Linked DNA regions of Embleya scabrispora. The main gene of each other region encodes a partner of the protein of the gene in region 2 in a complex. Links are inferred from orthologs where the notes say so. Each region holds a gene or a part of one and is shown on either strand. Other genes may lie near its edges.

Region 1 (6,194 bases), 2.7 Mb from region 2 along the record:
GAACGGGATCACCGTGACCACCGGGCCGAAGAACTCCTCGCGCGCGATGGTCATCTCGTTGCTCGCGTCCGCGAACAGCGTCGGCGCCACGTAGAAGCCCTTCGCGAAGTCGGGCCGCTCGCCGCCGACCACCAGGCGGGCGCCCTCCTCGCGGCCCTTGGCGATCAGCGCCTCCACCCGGCCGCGCTGCACCGCGGAGATGACCGGGGTGACCTGCGTCGCGGGATCCAGCGGGCTGCCCACCTTCAGCCCGTTCGCGTGCTCCGCGAGCCGCTCCACGAGCCGGTCGTAGATGCCGCGCTGGGCGATCACCCGGGTCGGCGCGGTGCAGATCTGGCCCGCGTAGAAGCTCCACACCGTGCCGATGCCGTGCACCGCCGCGTCCACATCGGCGTCGTCGAGCACGATGCACGCGCCCTTGCCGCCCAACTCCATCAGCTGACGCTTGAAGGTACGGCCGGCCACCTCGGCGATCCGCGCGCCGATCGCGGTCGAGCCGGTGAAGCTGATCATGTCCACGTGCGGCGAGGCCACCGTCGCCTCGGACACGTCCACCCCCGAGCCGGTGACCACGTTCAGCACACCCGCCGGCAGCCCGGCCTCGGCCAGCGCCTCGGCCATCCGGTACACCGCCAGCGGGTCCTGCGGCGCGGGCTTGACCACGACCGTGTTGCCCATCGCCAGCGCCGGCGCGACCTTGCCCGCGGTGTTCGCCAGCGGGTTGTTGTACGAGGTGATGCAGGTGACCACGCCGACCGGCTGGCGCACCTCCACGGCGCCGAAGATGCCCGCCCGGCTCAGCGCGGTCTCGGGGGTCGGCTGCGGGGCGAGCGGGAACTCGGTCGGCTCGAGCGCGCCCTTGGCGTAGCGCTTGAACCGGGAGTACGTGGTGCCCAGCTGCATCATGCCCGCGACCGAGAGCGTGGCGCCGGTCTCGGTGGAGGCCAGCGGGACCACCTCGCCGCCCATCTTCAGGAACAGGTCCGCGGCCCGGTCCAGGATCCGGGAGCGCTCCTCGGGGGTGGTCCGCGACCAGGTGCCGAACGCCTCGGCCGCCGCCGCGGTCGCCGCGGTCGCCTGCGCCGGCGACGCCTCGGGCGCCAGGCCCACGACCTCCTCGGTGGCCGGGTTGATCACCTCGTAGTGACCGCGCTCCGGCTCGACCCATTCGCCGCCGATGTAGAGCTTTTGCTGCGCGCTGCTCATCGTGTCCGTCGTCTCCCCTGGTCCAGCCGCTGCCCGGACTCCCGACGGCCGCCCGCCGGAAATCCGACGACCCGTCAGATTCCTGTTCGCAGGCCATTGGACCCCCTATCGGTCACATTGCCAAGGGGGAGGGACGGGCGGTACTGGTCACAGTCACACGTTGCCATCGCGGGCGGTACCGACCCCTTCGGGCGTAGGGTTGTCGGGGAACCCCGGTCCTTTTCCAAGGTCGGGGCCGTTCGCGTTGCGGAGGATCCAACCGGCCCATGAGCCTGACCGGTCTGCTAGACATCGTCGTCCAGGACCCCGCCGTCGCCGAGGCGGTGCGGGCCGCGTCCGAGGGCCGCGGTACCGCCCTCGACCTCGTCGGACCACCGGCGCTGCGCCCCTTCGTGGTGGCCGCCGTCGCCGCCCGCGCGGATCGACCCGTACTCGCGGTCACCGCCACCACCCGAGAGTGCGAGGACCTCGTCGCGGCCCTGGGGTCGCTGCTGCCCGAGGACTCCGTCGTGGAATACCCCTCGTGGGAGACGCTGCCGCACGAGCGGCTGTCCCCGCGCTCGGACACCGTCGGCCGCCGGCTCGCGGTGCTGCGCCGGCTCGCCCACCCGACCTCGGGCGAGCGCGCCGACGCCGGCACCGGCACCCTCAAGGTCGTCGTCGCGCCCATCCGCAGTGTGCTCCAGCCGCAGGTCAAGGGCCTGGGCGAGCTGGAGCCCGTGGCCCTGGTGGCCGGGCAGGAGATCGATCTCGACACCGTGGTCGAGCGCCTGGCCGCGGCCGCCTACGCGCGCGTCGACCTGGTGGAGAAGCGTGGCGAGTTCGCCGTACGCGGCGGCATCCTCGACGTGTTCCCGCCGACCGAGGAGCACCCGCTCCGGGTCGAGTTCTGGGGCGACCAGGTCGAGGAGATCCGCTGGTTCAAGGTCGCCGACCAGCGCTCCCTGGAGACGGCCGAACACGGCCTGTGGGCTCCGCCGTGCCGAGAGCTGCTGCTCACCGACGAGGTGCGCGAGCGGGCCCGCGAGCTGTTGGTGGAGCATCCGGGGCTGGTCGAGATGCTCGGCAAGATCGCCGAGGGCATCGCCGTGGAGGGCATGGAGTCGCTCGCCCCCGCGCTGGTGGACGACATGGAGCTGCTGCTCGACGTGCTGCCCGCGGGCAGTCACGTGCTGGTCTGCGACCCCGAGCGGGTCCGCACCCGCTCCGCCGACCTGGTGGCCACCAGTCGCGAGTTCCTGGACGCGTCCTGGGCCGCGGCGGCGGGCGGCGGGGAGAGCCCGATCGACCTGGGCGCCGCGTCCCTGTGGAGCCTGGCCGACGTGCGCGAGCACGCCGCCGGGATCGGCGTGCCGTGGTGGTCGCTCAGCCCGTTCGGGACCGACGCCGACGACTCCGGCACCGAGATCGGCGCGGTCGAGGTCGAGGCCTACCGCGGCGACGCGCAGCGGGTGCTGGCCGAGATCAAGGGCCGACTCGCCGACGACTGGCGCGTGGTGTTGGTCACCGAGGGCCACGGACCGGCCGCGCGCTTCGTCGAGACGCTGTCCGGCGAGGGGGTGCCGGCCCGGCTCGACGCGGACCTCGCCGAGGTGCCGGAGACGGGCGTGGTGCACGTGACCACCGGCTGCATCGGACACGGCTTCGGCTCCGAATCGCTGCGCACCCTGGTGCTGACCGAGGAGGACGTCTCCGGGCAGCGCACCTCGACCAAGGACATGCGCCGGCTGCCCAGCCGGCGGCGCAACATGGTCGACCCGCTTCAGCTCAAGCCCGGCGACTTCGTGGTGCACGAGTCGCACGGCGTGGGGCGCTACGTGGAGATGGTCCAGCGCACGGTGCAGGGCGCGCAGCGCGAGTACCTGGTCCTGGAGTACGCCCCCGCCAAGCGCGGCCAACCGGGCGACCGCCTGTTCGTGCCCACCGACCAGTTGGAGCAGGTCACCAAGTACGTCGGCGGCGAGAGCCCGTCGCTGCACCGCCTCGGCGGCGCCGACTGGGCCAAGACCAAGGCCAAGGCGAAGAAGGCGATCAAGGAGATCGCGGGCGACCTGATCAAGCTCTACTCGGCCCGGATGGCCGCGCCCGGACACGCCTTCGGCCCGGACACCCCGTGGCAGCGCGAGTTGGAGGACGCCTTCCCCTACGTCGAGACGCCCGACCAGCTCTCCTCGATCGAGGAGGTCAAGGGCGACATGGAGAAGCCGATCCCGATGGACCGGCTGATCTGCGGCGACGTCGGCTACGGCAAGACCGAGATCGCGGTGCGCGCGGCGTTCAAGGCGGTCCAGGACGGCAAGCAGGTGGCCGTCCTGGTGCCCACCACGCTGCTCGTCCAGCAACACTTCTCCACCTTCTCCGAGCGCTACGCGCAGTTCCCGGTGGTGGTGAAGTCGCTGTCCCGGTTCCAGACCGAGACCGAGGCCAAGGCGGTGTTGGAGGGCCTGCGCGAGGGCTCGATCGACATCGTGATCGGCACCCACCGGCTGTTCTCGGCCGAGACGAGGTTCAAGGACCTGGGCCTGGTCATCGTCGACGAGGAACAGCGCTTCGGCGTCGAGCACAAGGAGCAGTTGAAGAAGCTGCGCGCCAACGTCGACGTGCTGACCATGTCGGCGACGCCGATTCCGCGCACCCTGGAGATGGCGGTCACCGGCATCCGCGAGATGTCCACGATCACCACGCCGCCCGAGGAGCGGCACCCGGTGCTCACCTTCGTGGGGCCGTACGAGGAGAAGCAGATGGGCGCCGCGATCCGGCGCGAACTGCTGCGCGAGGGGCAGGTCTTCTACATCCACAACCGGGTCGAGTCGATCGACCGCGCGGCGGGCCGGATCCGCGAACTGGTGCCCGAGGCCCGGGTGGCCATCGCCCACGGCCAGATGCACGAGAACGCGCTGGAGAAGGTGGTGGTGGACTTCTGGGAGAAGGAGTTCGACGTCCTGGTCTGCACCACGATCGTCGAGTCCGGCATCGACATCTCCAACGCCAACACGCTGATCGTGGAGCGGGCCGACAACTTCGGGCTGTCCCAACTGCACCAGTTGCGCGGCCGGGTGGGCCGGGGCCGCGAGCGGGCCTACGCGTACTTCCTGTACCCGCCGGAGAAGCCGCTGACCGAGACCGCGCACGAGCGCCTGGCCACCATCGCCCAGCACACCGAGATGGGCGCGGGCATGTTCGTGGCGATGAAGGACCTGGAGATCCGCGGCGCGGGCAACCTGCTCGGCGGCGAACAGTCCGGGCACATCGCGGGCGTCGGGTTCGACCTGTACGTGCGCATGGTGGGCGAGGCGGTCAACCAGTACAAGGAACTCGCGGCGGGCGGCGACGGCGCGGAGGAGGTCCCGGAGATCCGGGTCGAACTGCCGATCGACGCGCACGTCCCGCACGACTACGTGCCCGGCGAGCGGCTGCGCCTGGAGGCCTACCGGCGCATCGCGGCGATCACCTGCGAGGCGGACATCGACGCGGTGCGGGCCGAACTGGTGGACCGCTACGGGCCGTTGCCGCAGCCGGTGGAGAACCTGCTGGAGGTGGCCCGGTTCCGGGCGCACGTACGCACCGCCGGGATCGCCGACGTCACGCTCCAGGGCAACTTCGTCCGGTTCGGCCCGGTCGAACTGCGCGAGTCGCAGCAGTTGCGGCTCCAGCGGCTCTACCCGAAGACGCTGGTCAAGGCGGCGACCCAGCAGATCCTGGTGCCCAAGCCGATGACCGCCCGGATCGGCGGGCAACCGCTGCGTGACGGGGCGCTGTTGACCTGGGCGCGGGATCTGGTGGACGCGATCCTGCTGGAGCCGATCGCGGCGGCGAAGAAGTAGGCCCGAGCCGGCTCCCCGGCCGGCGGACCGGCGCGTCGTCGCCGGTCCGGCAGCCGCGGCCGGTGGCCGGCCGCCGCGGATGATCTTGGCGAATGTGCGGACTTCGGGCGTGCCCACCCGTATCTTTGATCGTTGGTCATGGGTCGCACATCCGCCGTGGCCGACAGTCGTACCGCCGTACAGCGCCATCGAGCATCGGGAGTTCGTGTGAGTCGCACGTCGCGTTCCGTCCCTGTCGATTCCGCGCACCGCCGGCGGCGGGCCGCGTCCCGGGCCCGGGTGGCCGCGGTGGGGCTGGTGCTGGTCACCGGCTTCGCGCTCTCCGGCTGCTCGGAATCCAAGGCGGGCGCGGCCGCCATGGTCGGCGGGGAGCGCATCGAGATCTCCACCCTCAACGCCAAGGTCGACAAGCTGGAGCAGGCGTTCTCCCGGCAGAACCTGCCGCTCAACGGCACCAGCGCCCAACTGGAGGCCAACCAGGCCGAGTTGGTCCAGCTGATCTCGCGTCGGGTGATCGCCGAGGCGGCCGAGCGCAACCACGTCGGTCTGAACGCGACCCAGGTGCTCCAGGCCCGCCGCACGCTGGAGGCCCGGCTCGGCGGCCCACAGAACCTGGAGGCCCGCCTGGTGCGGATCGGCGTGCTGCCCGCCGAGGTGGACGACTTCGTCCGGACCGAGGCGCTGAAGGCGGAGATCGCCCGGGTGCGCCACATCGACCTGGGCACCGCCGACGGCCAGGCGCAGCTGGACGCCTACCTGGGCGACGTGGCGACCTCGATGAAGATCAAGGTGAACCCGAGGTACGGCACCTGGGACTCGGCGAAGCTGACCACCACCGCCGCGTCCTACTCGTGGCTGGCCCCGGGCACGCAGCCGGCGGCCGGTTCCGCCGACGCCCCGCCCGGGGCGGCGAGCGGCACCTGAGCCGGACCGTAGGCTGGCCGGGTGAGTGATTCGCCTACCGCCGCGCCGCCCGCCCGCCTCGTCCTGCTCGCCGGCACCCACCGGGTCGCCCCCGGCCTGCTGAGCTGGCCCGCGTGGCGCACGCTGCGCGAGGCGGCCGGCACGCCGACCGGGTGTGTGCTGACCGCCGACGCCGACCACCCCCAACTGCCGTATCTGCGCGAGGCGGGCGTCGAGGTCGACATCGCCGACCTCGACGCG
Region 2 (5,443 bases):
CCGCGTCGATCAGCAACTGCTCATCGGTGGCGCGACAGCGCAGCAGGTAGGCGTCGTTGTCGTAGGGCCCGACGGCCACCTTGGTGATCATCAGCTCGGCCAGCTCGCGCACGGCCGGGGCGCCGCCGACCTTCACGGATCCGTGATACGTCATGCGGGCCATCCTCTCCGGCCGCGCGCCCTCTCGGCTACCGGCGACTACATCCAGGCGGGCGGTGTCGGCAGGGGGCCGGCCGGCTCGACGCTCAACCCGTCGCCGTTGGCGCGGCCGATCAGCCAGGCGAGCAGCGACTGGCGGCGGCCCGAGACGACCGCGGCGGGGGCCACGCCCTCCGGACCGATCAGCAGCTCGCGGTGGGTGATGTCGTCGCGCAGCAGCAGCGGCGGGCAGTCCGGCCGGCCGCGGAAGGACGCCGCCACCTCGTTCAGCTCGCGGTCGGCGTACTCGGTCGGCCAGTGCGCCGGCGTCCAGCCCGCGTCCAGGTCGACGTGGTGGATGTACAGCTCGCGCAGCCGCTTGCCGGGCAGCGTCGTCGCGGCGATCTCGCCGGCGTTGCGCGCGGTCACCTTGGCGCCCCACGCGGTCGGCGTCATCGCCGTGAACGCCCGGTCGAACCGGCCCGCGGCGTCGTACAGGTCGGTGAGCTGCTCCTGCGGCGGCCGGCCGGCGCCCTCCTCGATGGCCCGGTCGCGGGCGTCGCCCGGCGGGTACATCGGCGTGGGTATCCCGGTGCGCGCCCAGTTCAGCAGGTTGGTCAGGGCGTCCGCGTTGCGGGCCAGATGGGTCAGCACATGGCCTCGGCTCCACCCGGGCAGCAGCGACGGGCCGGCCAGGTGCTCGGCCGACAGTCGTTCCGCGCTCGCCAGGACCTGAGCGGTCGCCTCGTTGATCTCCGCGAGCAGTGCGGCCGGCTCGAACCCGTCCGTGGTCACGTTTACCTCCCCCGGATCGCCCTCCGCCGCGCGTTCGCGGAACGAGACGGGTCCCGATGCGACGGAGGTCTGTGGTGTTGCAGCTTAGTGCGGCGCACAGGCCCGGGCGCCCGGGCGGGGGCTTCACACGATCGGGTGAAGAACGACCCGAAGAAGTTTTGTTCGAATGAATGTGCGATAGCCTGGCGTCTCAAAGGGGAACAAACACCTGCCCGCGGCTGCTTACGATGGCGCGAGGACGTAACGATCCGGGGCCGCAGAACGTCACCACCGGCGTGACCTCGACTGCGGCCGCCCCGGGTCCGCATCCTCGATCCGCACTGTCGACGCGTACTGATCAGCCTCTGATCAGCTTCCGATCAGCTCGACACCATTCAGCCGCAGCGGCATGTCGTCGAAGGGTTTCGATTCTCAAGTGGCCGACCGTCTCATCGTCCGTGGCGCGCGCGAGCACAACCTCAAGGACGTCTCCCTCGACCTTCCGCGCGACTCACTCATCGTCTTCACCGGCCTGTCCGGGTCCGGCAAGTCCTCCCTCGCGTTCGACACGATCTTCGCGGAGGGACAGCGCCGCTACGTCGAGTCGCTGTCGTCCTACGCGCGCCAGTTCCTCGGGCAGATGGACAAGCCCGACGTCGACTTCATCGAGGGCCTGTCGCCCGCGGTCTCGATCGACCAGAAGTCGACGAACCGCAACCCCCGCTCCACGGTCGGCACCATCACCGAGGTCTACGACTACCTGCGCCTGCTCTACGCCCGGATCGGCCACCCGCACTGTCCCGAGTGCTCCCGGCCGATCGCCCGGCAGAGCCCGCAGCAGGTGGTGGACCGGGTCCTGGAGCTGGAGGAGGGCACCCGCTTCCAGGTGCTCTCGCCGATCGTGCGCGAGCGCAAGGGCGAGTTCGTCGACCTGTTCGCCGAGCTCCAGTCCAAGGGGTACAGCCGGGCCCGGGTGGACGGCACCGTGATCCAGCTCACCGACCCGCCGAAGCTGAAGAAGCAGGAGAAGCACACGATCGAGGTGGTCATCGACCGCCTCACCGTGAAGTCCTCCGCCAAGCGCCGGTTGACCGACTCGGTGGAGACCGCGCTCGGGCTCGGCTCCGGCATGGTCATCCTGGACTTCGTCGACCTGCCCGAGGACGACGCGCACCGCGAGCGCATGTTCTCCGAGCACCTCTATTGCCCCTACGACGACCTGTCGTTCGAGGAGCTGGAACCGCGCTCGTTCTCGTTCAACTCGCCGTTCGGCGCCTGCCCCGACTGCACCGGCATCGGCACCCGCATGGAGGTCGACCCCGAGCTGGTGGTGCCCGACGGGCAGAAGTCGCTCGACGAGGGCGCGCTCGCGCCGTGGAACGTCGGACACGCGTCGGAATACTTCGGCCGGCTGGTCTCCTCGCTCGCCGAGGAGATGGGCTTCCGGACCGACATCCCCTGGGACGGGCTGCCGCAGCGGGCCAAGAAGGCGCTGCTCAACGGCCACAAGACGCAGATCCACGTCAAGTACCGCAACCGCTACGGGCGCGAGCGCTCCTACTACACCTCGTTCGAGGGCGCGCTGCCCTACATCGTGCGCCGGCACTCCGAGGCGGAGACCGACGTCAGTCGCGAGCGCTTCGAGGGCTTCATGCGCGAGGTGCCGTGTGCCACCTGCCACGGGGCCCGGCTCAAGCCGATCGTGCTCGCGGTGACCATCGCCGACAAGTCCATCGCCGACGTGGCGGGCATGTCGATCAGCGACTGCGCCGAGTTCCTGGGCCGGATCAAGCTCGTGGCGCGGGAGAAGAAGATCGCCGAGCGGGTGCTCAAGGAGGTCAACGAGCGGCTGCGCTTCCTGATCGACGTCGGCCTGGAATACCTCTCGCTGAGCCGCCCCGCGGCCACCCTGTCCGGCGGCGAGGCGCAGCGCATCCGGCTCGCCACCCAGATCGGCTCCGGTCTGGTCGGCGTGCTCTACGTGCTCGACGAGCCCTCCATCGGCTTGCACCAGCGCGACAACCACCGGCTGATCGAGACCCTGGTCCGGCTGCGCGACATGGGCAACACGCTGATCGTGGTCGAGCACGACGAGGACACCATCCGGGTCGCCGACTGGGTCGTCGACATCGGCCCCGGCGCCGGCGAGCACGGCGGCGAGGTGGTGCACTCGGGCACCTACAAGGACCTGCTCAAGAACAAGCGTTCGGCCACCGGCGACTACCTCTCCGGCCGCAGGTCGATCCCCACCCCGACCGAGCGCCGGGTGCCGGACAAGAAGCGCCGACTGGTGGTGCACGGCGCCCGGGAGAACAACCTGCGCGACGTCGCCGTGGGCTTCCCCCTCGGCGTGCTCACCGCGGTCACCGGCGTCTCCGGCTCGGGCAAGTCGACCCTGGTCAACGACATCCTGTACACGCACCTGGCGCGCGAGCTCAACGGCGCGCGCAGCGTGCCGGGCCGGCACACCCGGATCACCGGGACCGACCTGGTGGACAAGGTCGTGCACGTCGACCAGGGGCCGATCGGGCGCACCCCGCGCTCCAACCCGGCCACCTACACCGGCGTGTTCGACCACATGCGCAAGCTGTTCGCGGAGACCACCGAGGCCAAGGTGCGCGGCTACCTCCCGGGCCGGTTCTCGTTCAACGTCAAGGGTGGTCGCTGCGAGAACTGCGCGGGCGACGGCACGATCAAGATCGAGATGAACTTCCTCCCCGACGTATACGTGCCGTGCGAGGTCTGCCACGGCGCGCGCTACAACCGGGAGACCCTGGAGGTGCACTTCAAGGGCAAGAACATCTCCGAGGTGCTGGACATGCCGATCGAGGAGGCACTGGCCTTCTTCGAGGCGGTCCCCGCGATCGCCCGGCACCTGCGCACGCTCAACGACGTCGGCCTCGGCTACGTGCGCCTGGGCCAGCCCGCCACCACGCTCTCCGGCGGCGAGGCACAGCGGGTCAAGCTGGCCTCCGAACTGCAGCGCCGCTCCAGCGGCAAGACGGTCTACGTCCTCGACGAGCCGACCACCGGTCTGCACTTCGAGGACATCAGCCGGCTGCTCGGCGTGCTGACCAGCCTGGTCGACAAGGGCAACACGGTGATCGTGATCGAGCACAACCTCGACGTGATCAAGACCGCCGACTGGGTCGTCGACCTCGGCCCCGAGGGCGGCAGCGGCGGCGGGCTGGTCATCGCCGAGGGCACCCCCGAGGAGGTCGCCGAGGTGGCGGGCAGCCACACCGGCAAGTTCCTCCAGGACGTGCTGCACGACCGACGCTGACGCGAGTGCCGCAGCGGCCGGGTGCGAGGATTGACCGGCCTCACGGTGGCGCGGCCCGGGTCGGGCCGCGCCACCGGCGTCACCCGTTCACAAGGAGATCCCGCATGACCGCGCAGCACCAAGCCCGGCCCGAGCACCCGTCCGACACCGCGGGCGAGGCCGGACCGGATCGGCGCACGCTGCTGCGCGGCGCCGCGGTGGTGGGCGCTGTCGGCGTCGCCGGGGTGGCCGTGACCGCCTGCACGACGGAGAACCAGCCCGCGACGCCGCACGAGAAGAAACTGCTCGACGGGCCGGTCACGGTGGGCCGGTCCGACGACGTGGCGGTCGGCAAGGGCAAGGTCTACACCGACACCTCGATCGTGGTGACCCAGCCGGCCAAGGACGATTACAAGGCGTTCGACGCCCGTTGTCCGCACCAGGGGTGTCTGGTCACCAAGGTCGACCAGGGTGTCATCCAGTGCCAGTGCCACGGCAGCCAGTTCTCGATGAACGACGGTTCGGTCGTGCGCCGACCCGCCAAACGCGGTCTCACACCGCTGCCGGTCACCGTCGCGAACGGCGAGATCGTGGTGGGTTGACCGCGAAAATCTGTTGGAGCCAGCACATAGGGTGGAGAAATGGACCCGTCGTCGTACCGGCCCGCGCCCGGCCAGATCCCGACGTCGCCCGGTGTGTACCGGTTCAGCGACGAGCACGGGCGCGTGGTCTACGTCGGCAAGGCGAAGAACCTGCGCGCCCGGCTCTCGTCCTACTTCCAGGACCTGGCCAACCTGCACCCGCGCACCCAGACCATGGTCACCACCGCCGCCTCGGTGGACTGGACCGTGGTCGGCACCGAGGTCGAGGCACTCCAGCTCGAATACTCCTGGATCAAGGAGTTCGACCCCCGCTTCAACGTCAAGTACCGCGACGACAAGAGCTATCCCTCGCTCGCGGTGACGTTGAACGAGGAGTTCCCGCGCGCCCAAGTGATGCGCGGTCCGCACCGCAAGGGGGTGCGCTACTTCGGGCCGTACGGGCACGCGTGGGCCATCCGCGAGACGCTCGACCTGCTGCTTCGGGTCTTCCCGGTACGCACCTGCTCGGCCGGGGTGTTCAAGAACGCCCGCCAGGTGGGCCGGCCGTGCCTGCTCGGCTACATCGGCAAGTGCGCGGCGCCGTGCACCGGCAAGATCTCCGCCGAGGACCACCGCGCGCTGGCCGAGGACTTCTGCGAGTTCATGGCCGGCCGCACCGGGCCCTACG

The links. The genes of interacting proteins can lie anywhere in the genome.
Region 1: the proteins of uvrA (region 2) and mfd are in contact, whole or in part, in a crystal structure (PDB 4DFC), measured with the Escherichia coli proteins. The link is inferred for Embleya scabrispora from one-to-one orthologs.

What each region holds. Positions count from the first base shown.
Region 1 is NZ_MWQN01000001.1:2,428,957-2,435,150, reverse strand. The notes cover bases 1,079-5,230. They hold mfd (transcription-repair coupling factor), read left to right. Parts: upstream 1,079-1,472; coding sequence 1,473-5,030; downstream 5,031-5,230. Other genes in these bases: B4N89_RS10550 (aldehyde dehydrogenase family protein), read right to left, coding at 1,079-1,206. Also shown: more of B4N89_RS10550, read right to left, coding at 1-1,078; B4N89_RS10540 (SurA N-terminal domain-containing protein), read left to right, coding at 5,238-5,954; B4N89_RS10535 (MazG family protein), read left to right, coding at 5,976-6,194. UniProt on the Escherichia coli protein: Couples transcription and DNA repair by recognizing RNA polymerase (RNAP) stalled at DNA lesions. Mediates ATP-dependent release of RNAP and its truncated transcript from the DNA, and recruitment of nucleotide excision repair machinery to the damaged site.
Region 2 is NZ_MWQN01000001.1:5,121,085-5,126,527, forward strand. What follows is about bases 995-4,395. They hold uvrA (excinuclease ABC subunit UvrA), read left to right. Parts: upstream 995-1,348; coding sequence 1,349-4,195; downstream 4,196-4,395. Other genes in these bases: B4N89_RS22715 (Rieske (2Fe-2S) protein), read left to right, coding at 4,300-4,395. Also shown: B4N89_RS22700 (MBL fold metallo-hydrolase), read right to left, coding at 1-154; B4N89_RS22705 (maleylpyruvate isomerase family mycothiol-dependent enzyme), read right to left, coding at 199-933; more of B4N89_RS22715, read left to right, coding at 4,396-4,776; excinuclease ABC subunit UvrC, read left to right, coding at 4,816-5,443. UniProt on the Escherichia coli protein: The UvrABC repair system catalyzes the recognition and processing of DNA lesions. UvrA is an ATPase and a DNA-binding protein. A damage recognition complex composed of 2 UvrA and 2 UvrB subunits scans DNA for abnormalities.